2 regions of the Lysinibacillus sp. LK3 genome follow, and region 1 is predicted to be linked to the other one. Evidence: a T-box and tRNA genes for the amino acid it is inferred to sense, from the RefSeq annotation. Region 1 holds a T-box; the other holds one or more tRNA genes.
What was found. The T-box of region 1 lies ahead of argS (arginine--tRNA ligase). A T-box ahead of a tRNA ligase gene usually reads a tRNA of that ligase, here a tRNA-Arg.
Positions count from the first base shown of each region.

Region 2: it has a tRNA-Arg gene. The T-box ahead of argS (arginine--tRNA ligase) is inferred to sense a tRNA for this amino acid. The anticodon was not compared.

Region 1 covers NZ_LDUJ01000015.1:91,697-108,389, forward strand. The annotation lists gene VK91_RS11560 (CynX/NimT family MFS transporter) at 1-718, opposite strand, end outside; gene argS (arginine--tRNA ligase) at 850-2,523, opposite strand; T-box leader at 2,568-2,787, opposite strand; gene VK91_RS11570 (FAD-dependent oxidoreductase) at 2,868-4,754, opposite strand; gene VK91_RS11575 (ABC-F family ATP-binding cassette domain-containing protein) at 5,355-6,959, shown strand; gene VK91_RS11580 (metallophosphoesterase) at 7,089-7,808, shown strand; gene VK91_RS11585 (amidohydrolase) at 7,866-8,612, opposite strand; gene fabF (beta-ketoacyl-ACP synthase II) at 8,812-10,047, opposite strand; gene VK91_RS11595 (TetR/AcrR family transcriptional regulator) at 10,075-10,632, opposite strand; gene VK91_RS11600 (DinB family protein) at 10,713-11,183, opposite strand; gene VK91_RS11605 (hypothetical protein) at 11,353-11,991, shown strand; gene VK91_RS11610 (S1C family serine protease) at 12,050-12,865, shown strand; gene VK91_RS11615 (YkvA family protein) at 12,927-13,418, opposite strand; gene VK91_RS11620 (cold-shock protein) at 13,694-13,894, opposite strand; gene VK91_RS11625 (DUF1033 family protein) at 14,117-14,401, opposite strand; gene VK91_RS11630 (globin-coupled sensor protein) at 14,525-16,252, shown strand; gene VK91_RS11635 (acylphosphatase) at 16,298-16,579, shown strand.
Region 2 covers NZ_LDUJ01000004.1:28,946-45,638, forward strand. The annotation lists gene hisF (imidazole glycerol phosphate synthase subunit HisF) at 1-533, shown strand, start outside; gene hisIE (bifunctional phosphoribosyl-AMP cyclohydrolase/phosphoribosyl-ATP diphosphatase HisIE) at 530-1,147, shown strand; gene VK91_RS03535 (tetratricopeptide repeat protein) at 1,238-2,761, shown strand; gene trxB (thioredoxin-disulfide reductase) at 2,924-3,868, shown strand; gene VK91_RS03545 (8-oxo-dGTP diphosphatase) at 4,216-4,683, shown strand; gene rapZ (RNase adapter RapZ) at 4,693-5,586, shown strand; gene yvcK (YvcK family protein) at 5,591-6,586, shown strand; gene whiA (DNA-binding protein WhiA) at 6,652-7,599, shown strand; gene VK91_RS03565 (HPr family phosphocarrier protein) at 7,712-7,969, shown strand; gene clpP (ATP-dependent Clp endopeptidase proteolytic subunit ClpP) at 8,025-8,615, opposite strand; tRNA gene VK91_RS03575 (tRNA-Arg) at 8,924-8,998, shown strand; gene VK91_RS03580 (basic amino acid ABC transporter substrate-binding protein) at 9,497-10,294, shown strand; gene VK91_RS03585 (amino acid ABC transporter permease) at 10,381-11,091, shown strand; gene VK91_RS03590 (amino acid ABC transporter ATP-binding protein) at 11,088-11,810, shown strand; gene VK91_RS03595 (spore coat protein) at 11,862-12,476, opposite strand; gene VK91_RS03600 (LemA family protein) at 12,610-13,191, shown strand; gene VK91_RS03605 (YgcG family protein) at 13,191-13,937, shown strand; gene VK91_RS03610 (S9 family peptidase) at 14,083-16,356, shown strand; gene VK91_RS03615 (PLP-dependent aminotransferase family protein) at 16,411-16,693, opposite strand, start outside.

The DNA.
Region 1 (16,693 bases):
GCAATAGCGGCGTAAGCCATGACATGATTGAGAAAAAGAGTGATGTTTGTAAACTAAAGTACAGTAAAATTACCCAGGCACGTCTAGATGTCCACGGATTACGGATTTCTTCTGACGTAGTTACTTGTTGGAGCTGCTCGTTGTGTTCGGATGGAATTGCCGCTAACCAGATAACGAGAGCAACTATAGCAAGGATTGACCACATACCAAGGGCGATTGTCCAGCTATTACTGAAACTCTGATAAAAAGTCACGGTTAAGGCTGCACTTAAAGTAGCCCCTACGCCTATACCGAATGAATAGATACCGACTACTGTCGTAAAGCGTTCTGGAAACTTTTTCTTAATATAAGCATTTAGAATAGGACCAATCATTGCAATTGCTAAGCCTGCCGCAAAGCTTGTCACGATAAGCAAGAGATAGCTTGCTTGGAAAAAGCGTAGCCCATTCGCGACGACAAGGATGGCCACTAAAAGGGTGATAGCTGATTTCGTGCCCATTTTTCGCTGAAGCGGGACAGCCAAAGGTGCGAATAATCCCATACAAAAAACGGGGATAGCTGTGAGAAAGCTCATGCTTGTATTCGAGACATGTAAGGATGTCATGAGGACATTAAAAAGCGGTCCTATTCCCGTGACAGCTGGCCTCATATTAAGAGCGACAAAAAATATACTAATCACCACGAAGGTGAGTGATAATGTCCAATGTTTTTTAACCAATTGTTTGATCCCCTCTGTTATTACGCAGCCTTCATTTATGAAAAGCTTGCATGGATTCCTCTATCCTTTTATCATGTTTTCGATGGTTGGTCAATGATTGGACAGTTTACCCTTTACATGGCTAAGGCTTCTTACATATTTTCAGGTGATTCAATACCTAATAAGGCTAATGACTCTTTTAAAACAATAGCAACACTCTGACATAATGCAAGACGGGATGCTTGCTGTTCATCTTCTACTAATATTTTGTACTGTGCATAATATTTATTAAATAAACGTGCCAGTTGTAAGGCATATTTCGCTATTTGGGACGGATCAGCCTGCTCAAAAGCCATAGCTACCGTTTTAGGAAACTGTTCTAGTAATAAAATAATCGGCCAAGCCTGCTCTCCTAAAGATTTGAATAGCATATCTTGAGTCGGAGCTTTCTTTTTATCTAAAATAGAGCAAATACGTGCATATGTATACTGTACATATGGCCCTGTTTCGCCTTCAAAATTCATCATTTGCTCGATTGAAAATTCAATATCGTTGAGACGATGGGATTTTAAATCATTAAAAATTACCGCTCCAACCCCCACTTGCTTTGCGACTTGCTCTTTGTTAGATAGAGAAGGGTTTTTCTTCTCCATATTACGCTGTGCCGTCGTTATAGCTTCTGCTAGTACATCTGCTAATAACACCACTTTGCCTTTACGCGTCGACATTTTTTTGCCATCCTTCAGCATCATGCCAAATGACACATGTTGCAGATTCTTTGCCCAAGGATAGCCCATTTTTTCGATGACCTGAAAAAGTTGTTTAAAGTGGAGGGACTGCTCATTGCCAACAACGTAGAACATCTTTTGGGGCTGGTAGTGCTGTTGGCGATACAGGGCTGCTGCTAAATCACGCGTCGCATAAAGCGTGGCTCCATCCGTTTTCGTTATTAAACATGGAGGCATCTCCTCCATCTCCACAACATACGCACCTTCTGATTCCACGAGGAGCCCTTTTTCTTTTAATTCTGTTACAACGGACGGCATTTTGTCATTGTAAAAGGCTTCACCTATAAAGGCATCAAAATGAATTCCTAATAGCTCATATATTGTTTGAAATTCTATGAATGACACATCTCGGAACCATTGCCATAATGCCTGCGCCTCTTCATTACCGTCCTCCAATGCTTTAAAGGCGGCACGAGCCTGTTCATTGAGCGTTGGGTCTTGCTCGGCCTCTTCATGAAACTTCACATAAATCTTTAATAACTCCTCTATCGGGGAAGCCGAAATAGCTTGTTTATCACCCCAAAGCTGATAAGCAACAATAAGCTTGCCAAATTGTGTACCCCAGTCCCCTAAATGATTGATACGAATGGCTTGATAGCCATTTTTTTCTGCAATATTTGCTAAGGCATTACCGATGACCGTTGAACGTAAATGTCCCATCGAGAAAGGCTTGGCGATATTAGGAGAGGAAAAATCCAAGATGACCGTTCCCATCTTTGTTGGCGTAGTACCATATTGTTGCTTGTCGCGCAGAATCTTGCGTAACACCTGTTGCGTCACCTTTTGTTGATCAAGAAAAATATTGACATAGCCACCAACAGCTTGCACACGCTCGATACTGTCATGATTTAATTGACTTGCTATATGTGCCGCGATACTCTGCGGTGATTTTTTCCACACTTTTGCTAGAGTAAAGCATGGAAAGGCTACGTCCCCTAGCTCCAAGCTTTTGGGTTTTTCTAATAATGACAATATGTCCTCTCCTATTATTTGCTGCTTTAATGTGACTGCTATACTGTCGGCGATTTGTTGATTCATTTTGCTCCTCCTCCTGTTCAAATAAAAAAGCCCTCGCCTCTATAATTAGAGACGAGAGCATGATAATCCCGTGGTACCACTCTAGTTGCCATGTCACATGACCACTTTCCGTTGTTAACGAGGTGACGCCCCGCTATTCTCTACTATTTGTTCGAGAATCTTCTCCAAAGTGCGCTTCATTCATGGTTCCTGCATTAGGCTCCCACCATCCCTAACTCGCTTGCCAGTCATTCCATCAATTACTCTCTTTTTCATCGAATTTTTTATGATTTTGACATATATTACAGGACTTTCTAATTGGCGTCAACCCTTTTTTACGTTGCCGTTTCAGCAAAAAACGCTCCTCACAAGGAGGAACGTTTTTTTTCTACATAATGAATCACATCAGCCATAATCGCATACATCTCTTTTAATTTTAATTTCTTATTATCAGAGACTTTCTTCGCTACTTTCTCCGTGACAATTCCTTTTTCTACTAATGTATCCCAGCTAGTCGCATTGGATTCACCCATGAGGACGTCAGCCAAATATTGAGCTAGCTCATCTCGCTCAATAGCTTCATCGCCTTGATTATAAACTTTATTGATGACAATTTCGAGCTGGTCCTTCATTCCTGCTGCACTTTCTCCACCAGCACGTTGCATGCTCTCTTTTAACATTTTAGCAAACTTTATTTTCGTCGCCTTACTGTCTACTTTTAGGTCATTATCATAGCCGCCCACAACAAGGCCGTAATTAATGAGGGTTTGAATGGCTTCATCATACCATTCTCCTTGATATGGATACTCAATTGAAAATGAATCAACATAGGCACCTTGTTTAGCTAATTGCTTGCGTAATGTAGCGATTAATGATTTATCCTTACTCATGTCTCTAAAGGTTACATCGTGCTTCTGTGCAAGAGCAGCCGCAGTCCCAGCCGCTTCACCTGTCACCATCCCTGTTGGAACAATACGTGCACTACCAGCTGCAAGTGATGAATAACCAGCAGAGCGTCCGACAACCAGTAAGCCATCAATATCCTTCGGTACTAACGACCGGAAAGGAATAGCATATTGCTTTGGTGCAGCGATCACATAGCCATAATCATGAGGCGTTTGCGCTTGCACATCGACTGGATAAGAGGCAATGCCAATGCTATCCCACTGATCACTATTTTTCCACAGGTCTGCCATTGGTAATTGATACTCTGCCCAAATATGTCTCGTTTCTCGGACGTAGAGCTCTTCTGGATAGCTGACAATTTCAGCCTTTTCAAACCCTGGGAAGTTTGTTTGTAAATATTTTAGAATGTGTAACGTTTCTTTCTTCCCAGCGACAATCGCCGCTTGTTTTGAGGATTCATTCAAGCCATCAATACCAAAAATCTGTAAGGCATTGATGAAATATTCATCATCTACACGAGCTAAGTTTAACCCTCGTAATCTTGTACCCTCTTGTAATGGCTTGTATTCATCATGTAGCTTTGTAAAGCCCCACATCACCGTATGATTTAAATTAGCACCGCCAAATACACCGGAATTAGCCGCTTTTTTGACTTCATCCCAATTGACATTTTTTAAATGTAGCATTAAAGTCACAGCCATACGCTTATCCTTTATGCCAATATCTTCTCCGCCCACAAAGAAAGGAACGCCCGACAAGGCAGCAAAATCAGCATCCTGTGTAGCATCTATGAATGATTTCCCCGTCACAACATATGTACCGTACTCATTTTTTAATTCCACAGACGTTAATTGTTGTTGTTTGACATTTGCTTTCACAACCTCGGTTTGCACGGATAACGTTAAGTTGGGCTCTTCATCGATTAGCTTTTTAAAGGCTGCCTTAGCACCTACAATGCCAAAAGCGTCATTCCCTCTAACAAGCTCATGCCATTCCTTAAATATTCCCTCACTAATCGAGTTGTTATGGCCATCACGAGGAATGTCGAGGAAATTCAGCATACCATATGTAAATAATCCACCTAACTCTTGTCGTTTTTCGACCAGCAATGTTTTCGCACCATTTCGAGCAGCAGCCACAGCCGCAGCCACTCCCTCTGGCTCACCACCGATGACAATAACATCATATTCTTCCTCTATATGTTCAATTGGTTCTGGCTTTTTATACTCATCTACTAATTTATCGTATGCCATAGAGTTTGTTATTTCTTTAATAAAATAGTAGCTACCAAACCCAACTAAAACTACTATTACACAAGTGGCTGTCCATAATAAGCCCTTACCCATAATATACCTCCAATTGTTAAAATTTCCATCGATGTGTTTATTTAATCATCATTCCCGCCACAAGGGCTGAATGTCCTAGTTGAACGCAGGCATAGCATATCATTACCACAAACGAATAATTCTTTAGCTTACAGCATTCTTATATGAAATTATCATCAAGATAAATGAATGAAATCATTTATGAGGATTGTGATGTTTTTAGTCTAACTTTAGCAACATCTATCTAGTATAAATGAAAGAGCCACGAATAGCTGGCATTCAAAACGGGGATGGGCTTGTGGGCACCAGTGATGATTTACTTGATATATAAACAGTCAGAATCATTTTAGACGAAACCTTTGTGAATAAGCAACTAAAATCCCCGTGGTAAATGATGTCATTTTTCTATTCTTTTTCAAAAATAGTTAATCACACTACAATATAGACGCCTCACTCTCAAAGAAAGTTACACCAAATTTAAATTTTTTATTGTATCTTTATTCAGTTTATGTTTAACAAAAAATGTGGAAAGAACGCCAAACCTTGATTTAATAATGTTTATAGACTATGGAACATATTTCATGCTATACTAGAGCCATTGTGAAAAAAGGAGGAACTTGCATGATTCAAGTTAGTAATGTAGGTCTTCGCTATGGCGATCGTAAACTATTTGAAGACGTAAATATAAAATTCACACCAGGCAATTGCTACGGTTTAATTGGGGCAAATGGTGCTGGTAAATCAACATTTTTAAAAATCCTTTCTGGTGAAATCGAAGCGCAGGAAGGAAATGTATCGATGGGTAAGGACGAACGTTTATCTGTCCTGAAACAAAACCACTTCGAATATGATGAGCATACAGTGCTCGACACAGTTATTATGGGGAATAAACGCCTATATGACGTGAAAACAGAAAAAGATGCTATCTATGCAAAGGAAGATTTCTCAGATGAGGATGGCATGCGTGCTGCAGAGTTAGAAGGTGAATTTGCAGAGCTAAACGGTTGGGAAGCTGATTCAGAAGCGGCTACACTATTAAACGGTTTAGGTATCTCCGATGATCTTCATTACATGCTAATGGGCGATCTTGAAGGTTCTGACAAAGTTAAAGTATTACTGGCACAGGCACTGTTTGGTCAGCCTGATGTACTATTACTCGATGAGCCTACCAACCACCTTGACTTAAAGGCAATTCAGTGGCTGGAAGAGTTCCTGATTAACTTTGAGAATACAGTTATTGTTGTATCCCATGACCGTCACTTCTTAAATAAAGTATGTACACATATTGCGGATTTGGACTTCTCTAAAATCCAATTATATGTAGGGAACTATGATTTCTGGTATGAATCTTCTCAATTAGCGCAAAAAATGGCACAAGACCAAAATGCGAAAAAAGAAGAGAAAATTAAAGAATTACAAGCGTTTATCGCACGTTTCTCTGCCAATGCTTCTAAATCGAAGCAAGCAACATCTCGTAAAAAAATGCTGGATAAAATTGAGCTTGATGATATTAAGCCATCAAGCCGTAAATATCCATTTATCAACTTCCAAATCGGCCGTGAAATTGGGAACGATGTCCTAACAGTAGACGGTCTAACAGCAAGTCATGAAGGCGAAACGCTATTCAAGGACATGCGCTTCTCGATGAACAAAGAAGATAAAATTGTTTTACTTGGTAGCCCAATGGCGAAAACAGCACTTCTTGATATTTTAATGGAAGAAAAAGAAGCGGATGCTGGCACATTTAAATGGGGTGTAACGACATCTCAAAGCTACTTCGAAAACGATCATGACAAGTACTTCGAAGGTTCTGAAAAAACATTAGTAGAATGGTTACGTCAATATTCTCCAGACGATGAAACAGAAAGCTTCCTACGTGGTTTCCTAGGACGTATGCTGTTCTCTGGTGAAGAAGTGAAGAAATCCCCTGCTGTTCTTTCTGGGGGCGAAAAGGTACGTTGTATGCTATCGAAAATGATGCTTGCGACAGCAAATGTTATTTTATTAGATGAACCTACGAACCACCTTGACCTTGAATCTATTCAAGCATTGAACGAAGGCTTAATTCGTTTCAAAGGCGCAATGATTTTCACATCACATGACCATCAGTTCATCCAAACAATTGCTAACCGTGTCATCGAAATCCGTGAAGACGGCTCTATTTTAGATAAGCAGTTAACATATGATGAATTCCTAGAGTGGAAAGATAGCCAAGGCTTAAGCTAAGCTTTACAAAAATCCTCTACCCATAGTGGGTAGAGGATTATTTTGTCTTTCGTGTTTATATGGTTTTTAAAGGATTAAAAGGATTTTTATTGAATTATATAGTATAGCATTAATGAGGGGGTAATCTTCGTGAAGAAAATTGCAATTATATCAGATATTCATGGGAATAAAACGGCATTAGAGGCCGTATTAAAAGACATTCGCTTAAGAAAGATTGACAGAATTTTTTGTTTAGGTGATTTAATCGGCAAGGGCCCTCAAGGTTCTGCCTGTATAGAACTTATCCAACAGAATTGTGAACAAGTCGTACGAGGCAATTGGGACGTATTTATTCAATCCCCTACTGACAATGATTTTCTCCAATGGTTTAAAGATCGATTAACAGCAAAAGACTATCAATATCTCGGGTCATTACCCTTCCATATTGATCTTGAATTAAATGAACAGCTCATAAGATTTTTCCATGCGTCTCCAAGAAGTGAATTTGAACGTATCCTACCAAATCATCCACTTGAAAAGCGTTTATCTATGTTTGAGAATACGGCAGTAACCAATTCAAGCCATTACAAGAAACATCCTGATATTGTGTTCTATGGCGATATCCATACAACTTTTTTACATACATATAAACAAGGAATTCTTTGTAATGTAGGGAGTGTTGGTAATTCACTTGACCTAACTTCTGCTTCCTATGCCATTCTAGATGGAACACAGTCAAACAATGCCATCCAATTTATTAGAGTAGCATATGACCGAGAGGCTGAGCTAATGATCGCAAAAGAACTAGGTATGCCTCAATTAGATCAGTATTATAATGAAATTATGTTTGCCAACTATCGAAATGCTTAGTACCGTCATAATTAAAAAAGAATCCATTTTCATGCCAACATGGATTCTTTTTTATATTCAACGCTGAAAATACCATTGTAGCGCATTCTTGTAGAGGATTTTATCAACAGCCTGTTGATCGAATAGCTGTTGAATCAATTCCACATCCCCATAATTAAAAGGTCGTTTAGCTCTAGTAGACGGGCAATCTGTTCCAAACATGAGGGCATCTGGATTAGCATTATAAATCGCTTGTAAAGCATGCTTCACATCCAGCTCCACACGACCAAAGCCAGTCGCCTTGACACGTACTCCCTTATCAACAAGCTTTAATAAATGTGGCAGCCCTTCTTCCGACAACCCTAAATGATCGATGGAGATGGCTGGTAATGCTTCAATTGTCGAGGCTATCTCCGGTATTTCCTTCGCATCGATATATAATTCACTATGCCAGCCCACCAAATCATAAACCCGTCGTGCAAAGGTTTCTAGCTGTGATAAATCCTCTGAACCACCTCGTCTACTATTAAAGCGTAATGCCCGTACCCCATTGTTATGTAAATGTACAATTTCATCATCCGTGACCGTATTAGGTAATTGCGTTACCCCACAAAACGTGGGACCCAATTGTTTCAATGCTTTTAAAAGATAGGCTTGGTCAAATCCTTGAAAAGATCCTGATACAATGGCGCCTCCCGCTATCTGGAGACGCACTGTGTCCTTTTGATAATCCTCTACTACATAGCTTGGTGGCGTATAACCTTGATTTTCGATAATCGGAAAATTAAAGTCAATGATATGAAAGTGTGCATCAAAGATTCGCATCATTTATCCCCCTTTTCCTTTGAATTTACCATACTCTAACTATAAGTTATAATACGAATTTCTAGCTATTTCTCATAAGGAAAACTTATTGACTTGCAATAGCTTAAGTTCCCTCTTCTCTTTTCAAGTTGATAAAACAAACGTAAAAAATGGTATGAACAATTAAATTCATACCACTCTTTTTAGCTAAGCTAATGCCTTATTCCTCAAATTTTTTAAATGCTAGCACAGCATTATGACCACCAAAGCCAAACCCATTCGATAGCGCAAAGTTAACGTCTTGATGAAGCGCCTCATTAGGAACATAGTTTAAATCACATTCGGGATCTGGTGTTTCATAATTGATGGTTGGTGGAATAATGCCATCCATTATACTTTTCAATGTAATAATGGCTTCAATTCCACCGGCCGCGCCAAAGAGATGTCCTGTCATCGATTTTGTGGAGCTAACCTTTAGTTGATAGGCATGATCACCAAAAACGTGTTTAATAGCCTTTGTTTCAGATTTATCTCCCTCTGGAGTACTTGTGCCATGTGCGTTGATATAATCGATAGCTGACCCATCGATAGCACCCATTTTTAATGCCAGCTTCATGGCATTGGCAGCACCCGTAAAATCAGGAGCTGTAATATGATAAGCATCTGTTGTCACCCCATAGCCAACAATCTCACCCAGAATCGTAGCACCCCTTTGTTTGGCGTGTTCATACTCCTCTAGGAATACGATGCCAGCTCCTTCAGACATGACAAAGCCATCCCGCTCGCTATCGAATGGTCGACTGGCCTTTGTTGGCTCTTCATTCCTAGTGGACATGGCTTTCATGCGGGAGAATCCTGCAAAGCTAAGTGGATTGATCGGTGCCTCCGCTCCGCCTGCTAAAATGCCATCCGCATAGCCATGTCGAATCGCTAAGAAAGCTTCTCCAATCGCCTGGTTTCCTGTCGCACATGCAGAAACAGGTGAAAAGCTTGGTCCTTTAAAGCCCGTTTTGATTGCTAGTATTCCTGCAGCCATATTGCTAATCATCATCGGCACCATAAATGGTGACACCTTCCTAGGCCCTTGATTGAGCATCGCTTGATGATTTTCTAAAATCGTTTCAATGCCCCCAATGCCAGAGCCAATGTAAACGCCTAAACGCTCCTTATCTACCTGATCCATATTTAAATTGGCTTGTGTCAGAGCTTGCTGGGCAGCGGCAACAGCATATTGCACAAATAGATCATATTTACTGATTTCTTTTTTATCCATATACAGCGTTGCATCGAAATCCTTACTCGTCCCAGCAATTTGCGTATTAATGCCGCTAAATGCCTCCCCTTGAATTTTTTGAATCCCTGATTTTCCTGCCTTAATATTCTCCCATAAGGCTGATACCGAATTACCTAACGGGGAAACAACACCATATCCAGTAACAACGACTCTTCGTACCATGCACATCGCTCCTTCTCGTATCATGTCTTACTTTAACAGTTCCTTTAATTGCTCCAGCATCTTTTGAAAGAACGCTTCTCCTACAACACGTTTATATTGTAATGCCCCTTTCGTACTTGAAATAAGTAATACAGCTAGAGCCTCCAAATCATTAGTAGCTTGGAGTGCGCCCTGTTGTTTAGCTTCTTTCAATAGCTCAACAAAGACATCGATTTCCATTTGACTAAGCTGCTGAAGCTTTTCTTGCATTGGTTGCGGTAATTCTTGATAATCCGCCTGTAAAGCTGATATAGGGCAAATGCCGTCTTGCTCTAGAAATTTTATTCGCTGCATAATAAAGGCAAATGGCTTTTCCTCAGCTGGCAAAGTGGACTCCTTCATCAATGTAAAAGTTCTCTCTAATCCTTGTTGAATTCTTTCGCAAACAGCAATCCCTAAGTCTCCCTTCTTCTCGAAATGATAGTGAATACTGGCTTTCGTGACGCCAAGCTCCTTTGCTAAATGCTCATAACTAAATGATGTGAATCCTTTTTCCTGAATATTCTTCAATGTTAATTCTATAATTTGCATTTTTCTATTTGTCATGGCTTTATACTAACTTACTAGTAGGTAAGTGTCAATCTAAAAAATGCAGCAGATAAACGATTTATCTGCTGCTCGCGTGATTATTGCATTTCCTTTGTTGGTCCCATCACGCCAGGTACTGGTAAACCTGCTTGACGTAGTAGGACCGTCATTTGTCCACGATGATGTGTTTGATGGTCAATTAATACACGTAATAAAGCCCCTTTTGGCATCGGCGCTTTAAAGCCTGTTACTACCTCTAGTAACTCTTCATTCGAAAGCTTAGCCACTTCCTCTTTAATACCATTTGCTACGCTTTCATAGGCTGTCACGATCTCAGCCGCAGTCGTTGGCACAGGATCTTCTTGGCGAATCATTGGTACTTTTAAGCCTGCTAGATAGCTAAAATAACCTGCTGCTCCAACTAAATGCCAGCCTAACCAACCAAGTGTACTATGACCCTCTACAATACTTTGCTGAAGCTTGTCATCTGTTAAAGCCTGTAATACCTGTAGTGTCCCGTTTGATGCATTTGACCATTCTTGTAAGAAATCATCTACATGTCTATACATGTCTTTGCCCCCCATTTTTTCACTTCATTTCTATCATAGATAATTTTCCATGCTGTTACAAGTTTTCATTAAATAGTTTACATAATAATATTATTTATACAATCTCATATTATTCGTATAACACTCCTCGTTCACGTATAATGAAAGAAAATAGCGAAGGAGTGTGCTCATGAGATACCCTGTTCTAGTACTTTCTGTAGTATTTTTGCTGGCTGGCTGTCGTGAAGAAGTTCAGGAAGAGCCTGTGCCAGCTCCAACACCATCTGTGGAAGACAAGCAAGCAGTGGAACAAGATCAAACGTCACTTCTCTCCTATTTTCCACCTGATGGATCTGTTGCTTCTTTTCAAGGGGAAGGAAATGAATTTGCTAGCTTCACACTAAAAACTACCTACCTCGATACACAGCATATCGTACAAATAGAGGATAATGGTGGTGTGACACTATTAAAAATCTACCGCATAACGGATACAAGTATTGATCTTGTCTATCGAGAACCTGTTGACAGTAATCCAAGCATGCCAAGTGCAGCTGAGGCAGCTTCTTATCCTGTCCTGGAAACCGTACTTCAAAAGCCTTTACAAGTCGGGACAAGCTTTCAAGGTTGGACCATTGAATCAACGACTGCTACTGTTGATACTGGTACAACGGTCTATCAAGATGTCATCCAGCTAAGTCGCTCTGAAGATCAAATGACCACAACCAAATATTTTGCAAAGGACATTGGTCTAATTCGCAAAGAGGATACGATGGAAACAGAGCAAGATGAGCCATTTGTTGTGACATCAACCTTGCAAAAAATAGAATAATTGAAAGAAAACAGGCGTCCTGCTTGGGCGTCTGTTTTTTAGCAAAGGAGGCCAATCAATGAGTGATATACATAACGCAACTCCAAAGCAAGGTGAATTAACGGAAGAAGAATTTATTGAACTTGTACTCGAGGAACAGCAAAAAGCCTTAGCACAGGCGCGAGAAGAACGCATTTATGGAAAAAAGCCCAAAAAACAAAAGCCTCTTGTACGCTGGATCGTGTGGGGTATGGCACTAGTGCTGTTTTTCAATACATTTGCCCTCATTTTTCAAATCTACTCCATACCCGCGCTTGAATTTATCAAGGTTTCAACGCGGCTCTCTGCACAAGAGGATATACAAACCTATAAAAAGGCAGTCGTTGAAATTTCAACAGGCTCCAGTAAAGGCACTGGTTTTGCCATCTCACCAGATGGTCTGATTGTCACCAACGCCCATGTTGTCGAACATGCCACAACATTATCAGTTGTCTTTCCTGATGAGGGACTGATGGAAGCAACATTAATCGAAAGCTATCCAGCCGTAGATTTAGCCTTTGTACAGGTGCAAGCTGAGCAACTTCCCTATCTACCTCTTGCAGAAGATCCACCTTACACTGTTAATGAACATGTCTATTTTATTGGAAATCCACTTGCTTTCACCGGAATCGCTAATGAAGGAACATTGCTAGAAGCCATTCAATTAGAAGAGTGGCAGGAGCCAGTTAGAATGCTAAAAGCTCCTGTTTATCGTGGCAATAGTGGTAGCCCTGTAATCGATCAACATGGTGAGGTCATTGGGGTTATCTTTGCCACGATGAAATATGAGCCCATTGGAAATGTTGGCCTATTTGTACCTGTACAACAACTCCGAAATTTATTAGAAGAGCAATAAAAAATGAACCTGTAATAAGCAGGTTCATTTTTATAAGGTGTCTTAGGTTTACATAATATTATTATTTATCTTTAATTTCTTGCTTGACGAACTGAGCAATTGGCGATTTTACAGGAATTTTACTGACAACCTCATCACTCACTTCTGCAACCTTTTGTAGCACATGTAAAAGCTTGTCATCCCCTGTCCAATGCTTTTCCACTACATCTGGACCCAACTTATTAATAATGGTATTTACCACAAAAGTTGCTAGTACAACATCATCTAAATAGCCACCAAAGCCTAGCAGTCCTTCTGGCATTAAATCCATCGGTAATACAAAATACGCAATGGATGCCCCAATTAATGCACGACTCTTTTTATCTACACCCGCATCGGTTACTGTTTTAATTAACAAATGAAATAAATCAGGCACAAACATTAAATACGGAGTAAACTTGTTACTTTTTCCCTTTTTCGACCCAAGAAAAGCTACTAATTTTGTACGTAGTTTCTGATAAAAATCCTGTTGCTCCTGTTCTTCAGGCAATTTTTCTTCATTATTCACATTCATCTGCCTCCTTCTTTACAAGCGATGCGCTATTTTGGCGGGGCTACCCCTCCATTTTATAGGGTTATCCGCTACTTTTGTGCAGGTATCCTTCAGTTTTACATGGCTATCCGCTACTTTTATAGCGCTATCCTTTACTTTTGCATGGCTATCCGCCACTACTATATATTTAACCTAAAATAGGATTTGTAATCCTTAAACTTGCAAATGATACAAAAAAGACATCCTATTTGCATAGGATGTCTTGGGTTTAACGAAGTAATTTTAATTACTGAGAATTAAAGTTTAGTTACGTTAGCAGCTTGTGGTCCGCGGTTGCCATCTACAACTTCGAATTCCACTTTTTGACCTTCGTCAAGAGTTTTAAAACCTTCGCCTTGGATAGCTGAGAAGTGTACGAATACGTCGTTTTCACCTTCAACTTCGATGAATCCAAAACCTTTTTCTGAGTTAAACCATTTTACTGTACCTTGTTTCATTTAAGAAAACCTCCAAAAAATAAAAGTGAACAATATGTAATTTCTTCAGCGATTGAAAAAAATTCACATATTACAAAGAGTACCGAACTAACGCGATCACTTTTTGTAATATGTGAATTCATGTTTCCGGTGAAGCAATTAAATTGTTAAGTTAAGTATAACTGCCATCCATAATTTTGTCAAATAAAGAAAAAATCTTTTTTACTTTTTTTCAAAATTTTTTTACTTCTCTTCTATTTTACACGCAATTATCCCATGATATACTTGTGCATCATCATCGCAAGCCTCACAGTAAAAGCTTTCATCCTCAGACCAAAAAGCCCAATACTGCTCCTCTTTCGCTGCCTCATTATCGTAAGAGGAACGAAAATGCGCTAATTTTTGCTGTAATGCACGTTCAAAGAGCTCCTTCGTGTCAAATGTATCTTCAGTTTGAATATAAGCTTCCCAGCCTTCAAATTTCCACCAAGGCTCATAGTCCGCTTTCATGTAAATAATTGTATACATATTTGCCCATTCCTTGCTGTCATAAGATAGTTTCATTTTAGCAAACACAACTGAAATGTCTATTAAAACCACCTGAATTATGCTATTATTACCTTATTATACATACTTTTTGGAGGTATTTTTATGTTTTCAAGTATTCGACCTAAAGCAGAGCTAGAAGAACTACTCAAACGTGGTACAGATTTACATGCAACAGGCCGATTTTACCAAACACTGGCATTCAATCATTTCACTTCACAAGATGAGGAGCACTTAAAGGCACTCTATCAAAAGCTCAAAGACATTACCCCTTCCATGAATGCCATTTTTCATCATTATTTAAGCGAGATATCCCCTACCTCTCAATTAATCATTAGTGAAGAAAATATTAATCAATACTTAACACAGTTTTTCTTAGCAACTCGTGATGATCATTATGTAGATGAAACTGTCAAATTTTTCAATCTATTCCGCAAGCATCAATACGAGCCTGGTAAATTAATTGTTGTCTTCAACCAATTTGCCTTCTATATTACTACATATATTTTACACAATTTTGGTATCAAGCCAAATAAAGCATTTCAATATATGAAATCATTCCAATCCGCTGTCAATGTCGATCAAGAATTGTTAGTGGAAGTGTTAACAGAACGCATTATTGAAAATGTGGTAGGAGAAGTATCTTCTTTAATGGATGTCAATGCCAAAATTATGTACATGAAGGATTTAGTCTTTAGCCTAGATAAGCAAAATGAAGAGATTCAATCCTCTACTGCTGCAACAGAACAGATTGCAGCTTCTATCAATGAGGTTGCACGCATGTCTTCTCATATATCAGAGAAAACAACTGAATCTGTTGACCATGCTACAAAAGGTAAAAATGCTATTGAGCATGCCCTATCGGAGATTTTTAAAACAGAGGAGACCTTTACATCCATTGTTGACTCATTTTCGGAATTACAAAAAAGGGTAAATGATATTGAGCAGGTTGTCACATTAATCAATCAAATCGCCGATCAAACGAATCTACTCGCACTTAATGCCTCCATTGAAGCAGCGCGTGCAGGTGAACATGGGAAAGGCTTTGCGGTCGTTGCACAGGAAGTACGAAAGCTTGCTGAAAACACGGTAGCTGCGCTAAGTGAAGTATCCGCAAATGTTCATCATTTAAAGAGTTATTCGAATGATGTTTCTAACTCAATTACAGATACGACAGCTATTATTAAAGAAGCAACCGTTGAAGCAAAAGATTCGTTACCATTATTAAATGCCATTGTTCAAGCGATTGAGGGTATTAATTTAGATGTGACAAATACGGCTGCCATTTCCCAGGAACAAGCAGCCGCGATTGATGAAGTTTCAGCAAGAATGATCGAAATTTCAAGCTTGCAGGAAGATATTCGTGATTATAGTCATAATACATCCAGCGATATTCATTTATTAGGGAAAGAAATTAACCGTTTCCGTAATGATCTTATTGCTAACAATAATGTACAGCTTTCATCTATTGCCCTACTACAATTATCGAAGGCGGATCATATTTTATGGAAATGGCGCATTTATAACATGTTCCTTGGCCTAGAAAACGTTGATCCAAGCGATGTTTCTTCTCATAGAGACTGTCGACTTGGCAAATGGTACACTGCGCCTCGTACAGTCGAACGTTTCGGTCATTTACAGGACTATCATGAATTAGATGGCTATCATTTACGCGTCCATGAATCAGCGAAGCTTGCGGCTGAAGCCCATAAAGCGGGTCATATCGAACAAGCTGATGTTCATCTAAAAGAAGTCGATGAGGCATCTAAGCATGTACTTTATCACATTAATAACTTAATTGCCTATTTAGAAAAAGAACGTGTCATGCAATAAAAGGAGAGGTTCGCCCCTCTCCTCTATTAAGTAGGAGGTATTCCCTTGAACAAACGAGCAAGTATAAAATTTTTTGGTGATGTCTATGGCACAGGCTACCGATTCTTCATCAAGCAAAAAGCTATTGAATTAGGGTTAAAAGGATACTGTCGATTGAATGACGCAGAGCAAATTGAAGTGGAAGTGGAGGGCTCAGAAAAGGCACTCAATGAATTTCTCCTTTTTGTCCAAAAAGGCGTTAGTCCCCAAGCCAATTCCAATTCATTTTCTTTAGAATTATACGATGATTTAAAAGGCTATATACGTATGGAGTCAGACATTGTTTAATGTCTGGCTTTTTTGTAGTGTTGTTGGGTTCAACAAATTTTAAACTAACACGGCGTTTTATTGTCACATAGGAAGTAATACAATTTACTTGTCCTTGTTGCGGATATAATGCAT
Region 2 (16,693 bases), on a different contig from region 1:
TTACTGTTGGCGGAGGTATTCGTACGTTGGATGATATGAAGCGTATTTTACGAGCAGGTGCCGATAAAGTTTCAGTGAATACATCCGCGCTGGAAAGACCTGCCCTTATACAGGAAGGCTCTGATTACTTTGGCGCACAATGTATTGTTGTAGCAATCGATGCTCGCTATAGTGAGGAAGATAGCACATGGATGGTTTATACGCATGGTGGTCGCAACAAAACCTCTTGGTCAGCCATTGAGTGGGCCAAAGAGGCTGTCCGCTTAGGAGCTGGTGAGATTTTATTAACAAGTATGAATCAAGATGGAGAAAAATCAGGCTTTGATTTAGCCTTAACCAAAGCAGTGCGTGAAGCTGTGACAGTCCCTGTGATTGCTAGTGGTGGAGCGGGACATGCCGAACATTTTTACGAAGTATTAGCACAAGAGGTAGATGCAGATGCTGCACTAGCAGCCTCTATCTTCCATTATAAAGAAACAAGTGTAGCGCAAGTAAAGGAATACTTACGTGAAAAAGGAGTGGCAGTAAGATGATAGAGAACATTCAATTTGATGAGAGAGGTCTTGTTACAGCTGTAGTACAAGATGCCAATACAAAAGAGGTATTAACAGTAGCTTATATGAATAAGGAGTCATTAGCTAAAACAATTGACTCAGGGGAAACTTGGTTTTATTCTCGTTCCCGTCAAGAGCTTTGGCATAAGGGAGCAACAAGTGGCCATACACAACAGGTGGTTTCAATCAAAGCGGATTGCGATCAAGATGCTTTAATAGTGGAGGTTCTACCGACAGGGCCAGCATGTCATAATGGGACAATTTCTTGCTTCACTGAGGTTATTCAGCAAAAAGAGAAGGTAGGTTCTGTGGACATCGTTTCTAAACTTGCTCGTGTCATCGAAAAGCGAGAGCAGGAAATGCCAGAAGGAGCGTACACTACATATTTATTTGATAAGGGCATTGATAAAATCTGTAAAAAGGTTGGGGAAGAAGCAACAGAGGTGGTCATTGGTGCCAAAAACCGAGATGCTGAGGAAGTAAAATGGGAGGCAGCTGATTTAATTTATCACCTACTCGTATTATTACAAGAACAAAAAGTAAGCATTTATGATGTTCTGCATGTGTTGGAAAAACGTCACGAGGAGAAATAACAGCATATTATTGATTGTGTGGTATAATAGGAGTTACTGTGTAAAGGAACGTAGAATACGTTCCTTATTTCTTGTTTCGGAGGAAATATATTGGAAAAGAAACGTCAAAATGAGACTCAATCGAATATAGTGTCGTTCATTCCAACAGGCGACTATTATTATAAGAAATCAATTCAAGCAATGAACAGTGGACAAATGAATAAAGCCTATAAATATTTACAGCGTGCGGTAGATTTAAGTCCCGACGATCCAATGATTATCTTGCAGTTAGCCATAGTAGAGTTAGAAGGTCAACGTTTTGAGGAAGCGTATGACCTACTTCGTCGCGCCTATCAAATTGATCCAGATAATCCAGAAATCATATTTTACATGGCAGAAGTATCAGGGTGTGTAGGAATCATGCATGATGCAAAACGCTTTGCAGAAGAATATTTAAAGCTAGAACCTGAGGGTGCTTATGCCGATGAAGCAGCAGAAATATTAGAGTTTGTCGCTTTTGAGCAAGATGATTTTGAAGAGCTTGAAGGCTCTGGTGAGGATTTATATCGTCAGGAGCAAGCTCGTCGTTGTATGGAAAAGGGAGATTTTCCTGAAGCTATTACTATTTTAGAAGATTTAATTGAAGATCGACCAGCATTTTGGTCAGCCTATAATAATCTAGCACTCGCTTATTTTTATGTTGGAGAAGAAGAGCAAGCAAAGGCTCTCTTGCATACAGTGCTACGTGAAAATAAGGGCAATCTACATGCATTATGCAATTTAACGGTAATTGCGTATTATGAAAAAAATGAAGATGATTTACAAGAACTGTTAAATGTTCTTGTTAAAATTCAACCCTATACTTGGGAGCATCGTTATAAACTTGGTGCTACCTTAGCCTTAATCAGCCAATATGAATTAGCCTATAAATGGTTGCGCAGCATGCAAAAGAGAGGCTATGTAGGAGATGCAGGATTTTACTTTTGGCTGTCACATGCTGCTTATTTCTCAGGACATGAGGAGATTTCGAAAAGTGCGTGGGATCAGCTTCTAGAGCTAGACCCAGACAAAGAGGGCTTCGAACCTTGGCGCCAACAAGAAAATGAATTTGGACTTGATGCATTGGAGCATGATCGTGATTTTATCGTTGAAAAATTAGAGAGCACTTATACGAGTGAGCGCATTTTTGGTTTATTTTTACTGAAAGGTACAGCGCATAAGCAAGAAATTATCGCCCATCCGAAATGGATTAATATTGAACAATTAGGCTCTTTTGAAAAATTGTTTTTAGCTTATGCACTTGGACATGAATTTGATAAGAAAAATAAAGTAGAAGCAAGCTTTTTACGATCAGTACAGGTCTCAGAAATTTTATTAGAACAATATGGAAAGCTATCATCATTAATTGTACCGCTGTTTCAAATGTGGTTTGTGCTATGTGAACAAGCTTTAATAGAAAATTATCGTTTTACAAATCCAACAGCAATTGCAGGAGCAAATGATTATTTATTCAGATCTTCACAAATGCTTAAAGTGACAAAAAAGGAAATTGCGCAGCAATATGGAGTTTCTGTATCTACTTTATCAAAGTATATTGACGAAATCTTAACGTTTTTGCCAAACAGTCATGATTAATGTGTGAGCAACATAGTTGAATAACTTTATACTTTCACATACGATGAACATACTAACGCTATCACCAATTTTTCCTTAGCGTCATTGATCTTCTTCTATAGATGACGTTATATGTATTGGTTGAATGAAGATAAAAAGTATTCTGTTTAGGGGGAAGTATTTATGTCGGAAGAAAAAATTTATGATGTAGTAATTATTGGTGCAGGTCCTGCTGGGATGACTGCCGCTGTTTATACATCTCGTGCAAATTTGTCTACTTTAATGATTGAACGTGGCATTCCTGGTGGACAAATGGCAAACACAGAAGAAGTAGAAAACTACCCAGGTTTTGAGACAATTTTAGGACCAGAGCTTTCTACAAAAATGTTTGAGCATGCTAAAAAATTTGGTGCTGAATATGCCTATGGTGATGTAACGGAAATCATCGATGGAGAAGAATATAAAACAATTAAATCAGGTGCAAAAGAATATAAAACACGTGCCATTATTATCACCACTGGTGCTGAGTATAAAAAAATGGGTGTGCCTGGTGAAAAAGAGCTTGGTGGCCGTGGTGTCAGCTACTGTGCAGTATGTGATGGAGCATTCTTTAAACAAAAAAATCTAGTTGTCGTAGGTGGCGGAGATTCAGCTGTTGAAGAGGGTGTTTATTTAACTCGCTTTGCTGATAAAGTGACAATTGTCCACCGTCGTGATAAATTACGTGCACAAAAAATTCTCCAAGATCGTGCCTTTGCCAATGAAAAAATTGATTTCATTTGGAATGCAACTGTAAAAGAAATCAATGAAGCGAATGGTAAAGTTGGCAGTGTAACACTACGATCAACTGTCGATGGTACAGAATCTGAATTTGCTACAGATGGTGTTTTCGTCTATATAGGTATGCTTCCGTTAACGAAACCATTTGAGTCATTAGGTATTTTAAATGAGGCTGGCTATATTTTGACAAACGAAACGATGGAAACAAAAATTCCAGGTATCTTTGCAGCTGGAGATGTTCGTGAAAAATCACTTCGTCAAATTGTAACAGCAACTGGTGACGGTAGTATTGCCGCGCAAGCTGTTCAACATTATGTAGAAGAGCTATTAGAGAAAATTAATGCCTAATAGGGCTATTTTAAGGAAAAAAATACAATTTTAATGTGGTTTTAATATTGCTGTAACTTGAATGACATATAAAAGGTGTATGATAAAAATGTAATTAGCAATCCCCCTTTTATTTTGTTTAGTAGGTTGTTTCCGCCTCCAATAGGTGGGAGCAACCTACTTTTTTATGTGTAAAAAATCAAATAATAATATCACGATAAACGTAAATTTCGCCCAAGATGAAATGGTTATCTTTGAATAGAACTAAATTGTTAATTGTCTGCGTACAAGAGTTGTAAATGAGGACAAAACTTACAAGGTCTTGTTATAATGAAGAGTAGAATGCAAAAGTGATTAGAGGTGTGCCTATGCAAAGAATTGCAAATTTAATTGCCGTAAAAGACGGTAAAGTATTATTACTTCAGAAACCAAGACGAGGCTGGTATGTAGCTCCAGGAGGGAAAATGGAGAGTGGCGAGTCAATCTTCGAGGCTGCTATTCGAGAGTTTCAAGAAGAGACAAACGTCATACCTTTACATGTTCATTTAAAGGGTGTTTATACGATGATCATTAAAGAAAACAATGACGTAGTGGATGAATGGATGCTCTATACATTTGTTGCAAAGGATGTAGATGGAGTACCATTCGAAGAAACAAGAGAAGGCAAACTTGCATGGCACCCAGTAGAGGATTTAGCACATTTGCCAATGGCTGAAGGAGATCGAACTAATTTACAATTTGCTGTTTCGCAATCAGGCATTCAGTATGGCACGTTTGACTATACAACGAATTTTGAATTACTTCATCAGAAAATACAAATTTCAAAAGAACAATAAAGGAGTTGCATGACAGTGGTGGTTGAAGGCCAACAAAGTACACATGAATTGGTTATTATTACAGGAATGTCTGGGGCTGGGAAAACAGTAGCTATTCAAAGCTTTGAGGATTTAGGGTATTACTGTATTGATAATTTACCACCTGCGTTACTTACAACTTTTTTAACCTTATTAAGAGATTCTGGTAAAAACAGTACCCGAATTGCAGCAGTAATGGATATGCGCGGAGGCGACTTTTTTGATGCTCTAATTGGCGCATTAGACCATATACTAAAAGAAGGCGATATTGTTGCTCGTATTTTATTTTTAGATGCAGATGATGCCACATTAGTCAGACGGTATAAAGAAACGAGACGTGCACATCCATTAGCAGTGAATGGTTTACCTCTAGATGGAATTAAACAGGAACGAATACTTTTATCTGAAGTAAAGGGTCGTGCCAATTTTGTTTATAACACATCTAACATGAAACCAAAGCAATTACGTGAAAAAATCGTAAAAGAATTTGCAAGTGAGGCAGATACTATTTTTACCGTTAACATTATGTCCTTTGGCTTTAAACATGGTATGCCGATTGATGCGGACTTAGTGTTTGATGTTCGTTTTCTTAAAAACCCATACTATGTGGAGGAGCTACGTCCAAAAACGGGTCTTCAAACAGAGGTATCTTCTTATGTGTTAGCGTTGGAAGATACGCAAATCCTTATACAAAAACTGACGGATTTATTAGACTTTATGATTCCTCTCTATCGACAAGAAGGTAAATCACAGCTTGTTATTGCTTTTGGTTGTACTGGGGGCCAGCATCGCTCAGTGACATTAGCAGAATTTTTTGGTGCATATTTTGCGGGCAAGGAAAATACGGTTATTACGCATCGTGATATTAATCGTAGAAAGGAATGAGTGAATGGGGAAAAAGCAAACAAAGCTTGTGGTAATTGGTGGTGGCACAGGGCTCTCCACGTTACTTCGCGGTCTGAAGCATCACCCATTTGATATTACTGCTATTGTAACAGTAGCAGATGATGGTGGATCTTCAGGTCGTTTACGTGATGATTACGATATCCCACCGCCTGGTGATGTACGCAATGTGATTGCAGCATTATCAGATATTGAGCCCCTTGTAGAGCAAATGTTTCAATACCGTTTTTCGGCATCTGAAGACTTACGAGGTCACTCCTTAGGGAATTTAATGCTTACAGCCCTTACTGATATTACTGGTGATTTCAATCATGCTATCAGTGAGATGGGAAAGGTTTTAAAAGTTCATGGTCGAGTTATTCCAGCAGCTAATAAAAAAATCACCCTACATGCTGTGCTTGAGGACGGTTCAATTATCGAGGGAGAATCAAAAATCCCGACAGCGACGAAACGCATTAATCGCGTTTTTTTAGTACCTGAAAATGTGCAACCGTTGCCAGAAGCTATTCGTGCAATACTTCGTGCAGACTATATTTTAGTAGGACCAGGAAGCTTATATACAAGTATTATTCCGAATTTGCTTGTTAAGGAAATAGGTGAAGCAGTTGTTAAGGCTAAAGGAAGAAAAATATATGTTTGTAATTTAATGACACAAAAGGGTGAAACCATTTCCTATACAGCAGGCGATCATGTAACAGCCATACATAAGCATGTTGGCCATGATTTTATCGATTCCATTTTAGTAAATGATGAAGAACTCCCTAACCCTGTAAAAGAACTGTATAAAGAAGAAAGAGCGGAACCAGTAACATTTGACGTAGCAAAGCTTGAAAGTATGGGTTTAGAAGTTATCAAACGAGACATTGCTACAATTCGACCAGATGGAACGGTTCGACATAATGCTACAAATGTTGCAGAATGGCTGGTAGATTATGCTGATATTTACCATCAAAAAGTAAGAGGACCAATAATAGAAACATAATGGCTTTATTGTATATGGTAAGATGAACATATACATAGAAATCATGATTGAAAGGGGGGCGTGATATGTCTTTTGCTTCTGAAACAAAAAAAGAATTGACACAAATAGAAGCGGACAATCATTGTATGAAAGCAGAAGTTTCTGCCCTAATTCGTATGAATGGTTCATTATCCTTTGCAAATAAACAACTAAGCTTAGACGTGCAAACCGAAAACGCTGCAATTGCCAGAAGACTATATACGATTATGAAAAAATTGTATCCGTACAATGTTGAATTACTTGTTCGTAAGAAAATGCGATTGAAAAAAAATAATGTGTATATATGCCGTGTAAGAGAAGGAGCGCGTGAGCTATTAATTGATTTAGAAATCATCTCAGACGACTTTCAATTTAACCATACTATCTCAAGAAAGCTCATTCAAAAGAGCGGCCAAAAAAGAGCTTATTTAAGAGGAGCCTTTTTAGCAGGAGGTTCCGTCAATAATCCAGAAACATCGGCTTATCATTTAGAGGTTTATTCTTTATATAAAGAACATGGTGAGGCATTAATGGATTTGATGAATGAATTTGAACTCAATGCCAAAACAATTGAACGTAAAAAAGGCTTTGTAACTTACTTAAAAGAAGCAGAAAAAATTTCAGATTTCCTTAATATTGTTGGAGCGCATCAGGCTATGATGAAATTTGAAGATGTTCGGATTTTGCGAGATATGCGTAATAGTGTCAACCGTATTGTGAACTGTGAAACTGCCAATTTAAATAAAACCATTGGAGCAGCATTACGGCAGGTTGAGAATATTCGATTTATTGAAAATTCAATTGGTCTTGATCAACTACCAGAGAAGCTTCGTGAAATAGCACGTCTCCGTGTTGAATACCAAGATGTGACATTAAAAGAGCTTGGTGAAATGGTATCTAGTGGAACGGTTAGTAAATCAGGTGTTAACCATCGATTGAGAAAAATTGATGAGATTGCGGATGCATTAAGGCGTGGTGAAAAAATAGGTGGTTAAGTTATCATACTTTTCAGGTATGAATGTCATGCTAATCGCTTATTGTTCTTTTGCCAGTAAGTAAGGTAAGATAAAACTAATAGATGAACGGTAGTGAAGGGGAGTTTTGAGAATGATTGAGAGAAGAGTCCAGGTTAAATTAAAATTAGGACTACAAGCTAGACAAGCAGCACTATTTGTGCAAGAAGCAAATCGTTTTAGTGCTGATATCTTTCTAGAAAAAGATGAGAAAAAAGTAAATGCCAAATCCATTATGGGTGTTATGAGCTTAGCAGTTGCTAAAGGTACCGAAGTGACTTTAAGCAGTGAAGGTAACGATGCTGAGCAAGCGGTTACAGCATTGGCAACAATTATTGAAAATGAAGATTAACATTCATTAAATACAAAAGGCATCACAGAGCAATTCTGTGATGCCTTCTATTTTTTTATTTATTATCGCTACGGTGCATAATATGATCGATTAAACCGTATTCTTTTGCACGTTCAGCAGTCATGAAGTTATCACGATCTGTGTCTCTTGCAATGACTTCAAGTGGTTGACCAGTGCGTTCAGATAAAATGCCATTTAATTTTTCACGTAAGAATAGAATACGTTTAGCAGCAATTTCAATTTCTGTCGCTTGACCTTGTGCACCACCTAGAGGTTGGTGAATCATGACTTCAGCATTTGGTAAGGCAAAACGTTTACCAGGTTCTCCAGCTGCAAGTAGGAAAGCACCCATTGATGCAGCCATACCAATACAAATTGTTTGTACCTGTGGTTTAATGATTTGCATTGTGTCATAGATAGCCATACCAGCCGTAATGGATCCGCCAGGTGAGTTAATATAAAGAGAGATATCTTTATCTGGATCTTCTGCTTGTAGGAAAAGAAGCTGAGCGACAATGGAGTTAGCAACATTGTCATCAATAGCACTTCCTAAAAGGATAATACGGTCTTTAAGTAGACGTGAATAAATGTCATATGCACGCTCACCACGACTAGTTTGTTCAATAACTGTAGGAATTAAATTCATGTTAAATCCTCCTTAAAAAGCTAAATTCGAATACCTTTGCTGAAAATTTTCCTTTGTATTTCAGCTGTATCCTTATCATACACATTATAGTCAGGGAAGGTCAAATATTAACCCTGCTAAAGTGAAATTAAAAAAATAAATTGTTTTTGCATTCTATGGTTGAATTATATAGGATAGGCTTGTATAATGATTAAGGTTATAAGGTTTAAAGTACAGGACACTATTTTGCAGGTATGCTTCAAAAATGAGGGTTATCTACATCATGCTTTTCGTAAGCCTAGAGTGAGTACTTTTTTTTTGTGTCTTTTGCCCTCGTGGTGTAATGGATAACACGTAAGATTCCGGTTCTTGCACTGGGGGTTCGATTCCCTCCGAGGGCGCCATTTTACTGATCAATTGATATACTGTTATAGCTCATCTCCTAATAAGTAGTTTAGCAGCCTGCTTACTGGAGATCGAGAGGAAGAATAAAGGGAATACTGTCCTAGTTGGCATTATTCCCCTATTTATTCCTTTCAAACCTTCAAAAAAGCAACAACTCCAAATTATTTTTTAGTGAACATACTGTACGTGAGACTAGTAATAGTCGAAAAAAAAGAATCCTATCTGAGGGGATTCTTTTTTTTGCCTAAATTTATCGAAATTTGGCATGGTTCTTATTGTATATATATTAGTTTTAGGTTAATTTTCTTGTTATTTATACATGTTTTTTCAAATTATATGAATTTATTATAAATTTATATGAAAAAATATTTAATTTTATGCGAAAAGTTGTTGTCTAAATACTATAATGTTAATATAATTGACCTAATAGTCTAACATTTCCGAATTGCGAAAAATAATACGTAATTCGGAAAATTATCGAACTAGGGGGAAATACAATGAAAAAAACAGGTTGGATGTTACTGATGATTATTGCAGCTTTAACATTAGCACTTGCAGGTTGTGGTACAAAAGATGATGCATCTTCAGGTAGCTCATCTTCAGAAGATGGTGGAGATGGCAAAAAGGTTTACAAAGTAGGTACTGAGGCAACTTTTGCACCATTTGAATCTGTTGACGATTCAGGGAAAATTGTAGGGATTGATGTCGATATTCTACAAGCTATTGCAGATGAGATGGACTTTGAGGTTGAGTGGAATAATATTGGATGGGAGCCAGTGTTCCAAACAATTAAGAACGGTGAAACAGATATCGGTGCTTCTGGAATCACAATTACGGAAGAGCGTAAAGAATCATTTGATTTTACAGAACCGTATTATGAGTCTCAGTTATTAATTGTTGTGAAAGAAGATTCAAAGATTAAATCTCTTGATGAATTAAAAGATAAAAAAGTATCTGTACAAATCAATGCAACTGGTCATATGGCAGCGAAAAAGCTACAAGGGGAAGCAAGTACAAATATTATGGCTTTTGAAAGTCAGCCAATCGCTATCCAAGAGATGCTAAATGGTAATGTTGATGCAGCTATCGGAGATAATGCAGTAGTTTATGAATATATCAAAGCTCACCCAGATCAAAAACTAAAAGTAATTGAAGATGATGCATTCGAAAAAGAATACTATGGCTTCATGGTTCAAAAAGGGAATAAAGAATTGCTAGATAAATTAAACGAAGGTCTTAAAAAGATTAAAGAAAACGGTAAATTAAAAGAAATTACAGGCATTGATTTTCAATAAAAATGAATGAAATGATGCTACTAACATAGTAACTTTGCTAACAGCTCATTTATTAATTGTAATTTAAAGGGGAATGGGGTTTTCGGATGGACATCTTTGACTTACGCTGGGACATTGTCTGGAACTACCGAGATATGTTTATACGAGGTATTGGCGTAACACTTATTTTGACACTTAGTGGTTATTTTGGCGGTATTCTATTAGGACTATTTTTAGGCCTTGGAAAATTATCGAGTAAAAAATGGATTTATTGGCCATCTAAACTATATATCGATTTATTCCGTGGAACACCGATGCTTGTACAAATCTTGTTAATTCACTTAGCAGTTATTCCAACAATTTTTGGTCATTCTTTAGGTTATATGGTATCAGGGATTACAGCGCTTATTTTAAACTGTGCTGCTTATAATGCGGAAATTTTCCGTGCAGGGATTCAAAGTATTGCAAAAGGGCAAATGGAGGCTGCTCGCTCTCTTGGATTAACGCATAACCAAGCGATGCGTAAGGTCATTTTACCTCAAGCATTTAGACGTATGATTCCGCCATTGGGCAATGAATTTATTGCATTATTAAAAGATTCTTCACTCGTAACTGTAATTGCAGCACCAGATATTTTATACGCTAGTAAGGTCGTAGCTGGTGCAAGCTTCCGCTTCTGGGAACCGTATATCGTTGCAGCATTATTATATTTAGTGTTGACATATGGTGTAACGAAGATTGTAGCATTTATCGAGAAACGATTTAGCAATAGCTATGTCCCTCGTAAAGCTAAGGTAGAAGGGCGGGAAGCTAGATGATAAAAATTGAAAACCTACACAAATACTTTGGCAAGCTTGAAGTATTAAAAGGAATCGATTATGAAATTCAAGAAAAACAAGTTGTCTGTGTTATTGGGCCGTCTGGTTCAGGAAAAAGTACATTTCTCCGTTGCATCAATATGTTAGAAGAAGTAACGGATGGTGCTATTTATATTGAAAATGTAAAAATTAATGATCCTAAAACGAATATCAATGAAATTCGCGCTGAAGTGGGTATGGTGTTTCAACAATTTAACTTATTCCCGCATATGACGGTTATCGATAATGTCACGATGGCACCTATGCAAATTCGTAAAATGAATCGTACAGACGCAGAAGCTTTAGGACATGAGCTTTTAAAAAAGGTCGGGCTCGACAGCAAGGCCTATAATTATCCTGAGCAGCTATCAGGTGGTCAGCAACAACGTGTGGCGATTGCTCGTGCCTTAGCAATGAAGCCAAAAGCTATTTTATTTGACGAGCCAACTTCAGCACTTGACCCTGAAATGGTAAAAGAGGTGCTAGATGTTATGAAAAATCTAGCAGCTGAAGGGATGACAATGGTAGTTGTGACACATGAAATGGGCTTTGCTCGTGAAGTAGGTGATCGAGTAGTCTTCATGGATGGGGGCTATATTGTAGAAGAAGGGTCTCCAGAGGAACTATTCGGCAATCCCCAAAGCGACCGTACGAAAGCGTTTTTAGGAAAAGTATTATAAAGCTGAAAAAGCGAACGACATGCTCGTTCGCTTTTTTTGTGCTGTTCTTATTTAATGAAGGGGATTAGATGTTGTGTCGAATGCATTCAGCATCGTTTGCATATCCTGTTGGGAATACTGAGGCACCTGATAATAGCCGTGTTTATTTTGATAAATGGATAATTCGTATCCCATTTCAATACAGTTAGGAATACTATCCGCAACAACGCGACGAACTACAGGGTTTGTTGTCTCCAACGCAGCAGTTGTCATACATTTCGCTGCTCCTTTTTGAGCTCCAAGTAAAAATCCAGAAATAGCTTCATCATTAATTTCATTAGCGTTTTGCATCGGCTTTTTTGGTTGACCAGGATTTAGGCCATATTTGAAATCATTTCCTGTTTCCATTTGGTAGCGTCCTGTTGGAACAGATGGATCGTGTCCTGTTTTAAACGACTCTACGATCGTATTGTACATACCAAGAGTGAAATTATATTGGCGATCCAAAATGTTGAGTAATTCAGGATCTTTTACATGGGGACGCAAAATAATCGCTTGGTTCATACCTGCAATAATTTCGCCAATTGTTTCATGCATGTCCATCATTTCATGTCCACCATGATTTAGGCTATGTTGTTGATTTAAATTTGTTTGGTTTGATGATTCATTGTAAAACGATTGTGACAAAAAAAACGCCTCCTCAATAATTTTTTGTTGCAGTATTTAGTATGTCGTGTCAATTCAATTTCATACGGTATAAATGTAAAGGTAAAAATGTAGACTAAAGATAGAAGGAAAAGCAAGTCAAGGAGGCTTAAAATTGAAAAAGTTACTTGGACCAATTGGAATAATTGTCATCATTCTTGTTGTAATCGCCTTATTATTTATACCTAAATACAATAGTCTGGTGACAGCCGAGGAAAATGTTGATTCTAAATGGGCACAAGTTGAAAATCAGCTCCAACGTCGCTATGATTTGATTCCCAATCTAGTGGAATCTGTGAAAGGCTATGCGAATCATGAGCAAGAGGTGATAGCGAATATTACGGAGGCACGTGCACAAATGGGAAGTGCAAGCTCACCAGAGGAGCAAGCTGTTGCCAATGATGCTTTAACTGGCGCTCTTAGTCGTTTACTAGTAGTTGTAGAAAATTACCCAAACTTAAAGGCAGATGCAAACTTCCGCCAGTTAATGGATGAGCTAGCAGGTACGGAAAATCGTCTGGCAGTAGCACGTGAGGATTACAATAATGAGGTGCAGCAATTCAATAAACATGTTAAACGTTTCCCGGGGAATTTAATGGCAGGGATGTTTGGCTTTGAACAAAAAGAATACTTTAAAGCCACAGCAGGAGCTGACAAAGCACCATCTATCGATTTTAGTCAATCGGGTACACATTAATGAAACGCTGCATTGTACAGATAATCATCGTTTGTTCGATGCTTCTTTTTTTCTCGAATCTAGCAGAAGCAACAATGCCATCACCGATGAAAAATACGTATATACATGACTTTGCCAATGTAATTTCTGCGAATGTCAAAGAAGAGATAAATCAATATTCTGAGCAGTTGGATCAAGGCACGGGTGCTGAAATCATGGTAGTCACAGTTGATAGTCTTCATGGACAAGAGCCGAAAATGTATGCGACAAAATTGATTCGGTCATGGGGCATTGGTGACAAGGAAAAAAATAACGGTGTCCTGATTTTAGCTACCTTAGGTCAAGGGGAAGGAAATAACGACGTTGTAATTGCCGTGGGTCAGGGATTAGAAGGAGCATTACCAGATGGTAAATTAGGACGCATTTTAGATAATGCATTTTATCCCTCAGCAAGTGCTGGTAATCTAGACCAAGCTTTTCAAGCAACCTATTCTGAAGTTTTCCGCGCTGTTGCCCAAGAGTATAATTGGAACGGTGATTTGCCAGCGCAAACAAAAGAAGAGGATGACATACCCACTTGGTTAATTATCCTAATCATTATCGTTGTTATTATTATCTATTCATTCTTTTCGAAAGGCGGCGGAGGTCCTCGCTCTGGAGGCTATGGCGGTTATCCAGGAAGTTTTGGTGGAGGTTCGAGTAGAGGGGGCTTTGGCGGATTTGGTGGCGGATCTTCTGCTGGTGGAGGAGCAAGCAGGAAATTTTAATAGAGTATGGCGAACTATTCTATATAGTTCGCTTTCATTTTGGCTTAATTAAAACCTCTCAATTATTGACAATAATGCTAGAATTGTTATAATTTAAATATATCGACAAACGATATAGCGTAAACTGATATAGGGAGGAATCATTTTGAAAAAAAGATTTTTATCTGCATCGTTAGCAATTATTTTAACAACCTCTGTAGTTATTCCTGCAACAATGCAAGAAGTCCGTGCTGCAAATGAAACTAATAGCACAGTAACAGCACAAGAAGAACGTGTGTCAGCGCAGGAATTTTTGAATTTAGCTGTAACAACTTTAACATTCCAGCACGGTTCAGATTCAATGCGTCAACAAATTATTGATAAATGGGTCAAGGCTGGAGAATTCACAGATTTAAGTTTGACAATTAAACGTGATGAAGCGGCTCGTATTTTAGTTAGAGCGTTAAATAAAGAAGAAAAAGAGACTTCACTTGCTGACTATTTAGAGAAGGCCAATAAGATTGGCTTATTTAATGGTTTATCATTAAATACAGAAGCAATTTCAAAACAAGATGCAGTAAAAATTTTAAACAATGCGAAACAAATAAAAAATGGTTCTAATCATGAAGGTGTAAAGGAAATTTCAGTTGAAGACTTTATGAAAAATCCTGGTAATTTCGGTTATGAACTTTCGCCAGATGGCAATTACATTACTTTTTCCTCTGCTTGGGAGAATAGATCCAATGTTTTCGTGAAAAAGATGAATGATGATAGTGAGCCTGTTCGTGTTTCCAATTCAAAGGATCGGGACGTTGCAGGATTTTACTGGAAGGATAATAATTTACTCTACGTAAAGGATAAAGGTGGAGATGAAAACTTCCATATTTATTCTACAACATTTAATGGCTCTGAGGAAAAAGATCTAACGCCATATCCAAATGTCACAGTTGGGATATTAAGTGGTCTACAGGGTGTTAAAGATGAAATTCTTATCATGATGAATAAGGAAGATGCAACAGTTTTTGATGTCTACAAGTTGAATGTAAAGACTGGGGAAACAACTCACGTTGCAAAAAATCCGGGTAATATTACGAGCTGGCTAGCAGATCGCAATGGAAATGTACGAATTGCTGTAGCCTCAGATGGTGTGGAAGGAACGATTCTTTATCGAGATTCTGAAAAGGATGAATTCAAGCCATTTATTGAAATGGAAGCTGGAGATGAAGTAATGCCACTAGCTTTCTCAAAAGACAATCAATACATTTACGCTACATCTAACAAAGGTAGAGACAAAGTAGAAGTTGTGAAATACGACTTAAAAGGTAATGAAGAAGTAATTATGTCTAATGATCAAGTAGATGTTTCTGGTGTCTTATATAGTGCCGAACACGATAAATTGCTATATGGTGCGTATATAACAGATAAACCACATTACCAATTCTTTGACGAGAACTTTGAAAAGCTTTTCCGTAAAATCCAAAGCAAGCTGAATGTGCATGAAAGTGAGCTTGGTATCAATGATTACAATAAAGAAATGACCAAATTTATTGTGAGTGTTTCAAGTGATACTGTCTATGGAAAATATTATTATTACGATTCTACGACAGATGAGTTAACCGAGTTGGCCACTTTAAGCCCTTGGTTAAATCCGAATGAACTGGCAGAAATGCATCCAATTTCATATAAGAGCCGAGATGGTTTAACGATTAATGGCTATTTAACTTTACCGAAAAATAAAGAAGCAAAAGATCTCCCTCTTATTGTCAATCCTCATGGTGGGCCTTGGGCACGTGATATGTGGGGCTTCAACCCAGAAGTACAATTATTAGCTAATCGTGGCTATGCAGTGCTACAGGTGAATTTCCGTTCGTCAACTGGATATGGTAAAGAATTCCTTCAGGCTGGTAATAAGCAATGGGGTCTGAAGATTCAAGATGACATCACTGATGGTGTCCAATGGGCAATTGACCAAGGCATTGCAGACCCTGATCGCATCGGTATTTATGGGGCATCATTTGGTGGTTATGCAACATTAGCGGGTATTACGTATACACCTGATTTATATGCTGCTGCAGTTGATTATGTAGGAGTATCTAACATATTTACATTATTAAATACCATCCCTCCTTACTGGGAAACTATGCGTAACATGTTTTATGAGCGCGTAGGTCATCCAGAGAAAGACAAAGAATTGTTAACTGCTGTTTCACCAGTTTTCCATGCAGATAAAATCAAAACACCATTATTTGTCGCACAAGGAGCAAATGACCCACGTGTGAACAAAGCAGAATCCGATCAAATTGTGGAAGCCTTACGCGCTAGAGGTGTGGATGTAGAGTACATGCTAAAAGATAATGAAGGACATGGCTTTGCAAATGAAGAAAATAGAATTGAATTCTATAATGCCATGGTAAAATTCTTCGATAGTCATTTAAAATAATTTAAAACGAAAGGCATTGATGTGTAGCTTGCTCACAATCAATGCCTTTTTTTATTACAATAGGTGAATGGGATTTGGATAGCGCATTTTACGTTCAAATGATGAAATGCACAGTGCTAGTTCCTCAATACCAGTATAAATTAATGGTTTATCTACCTGAGAAATACTTAAACGAATAAGATTATCCTTTTTAAATTCTGGTAGATACATTCTAGCAGCGTCATCCATCAATATATTTTTTTCCTTTAATAAATGAACCACCTGCCTAGCACTTACATTATCAGGAAGAATAATGGAAAGATAAAAGCCTGATACTGGTTTCGTATAGTTAGTAGAG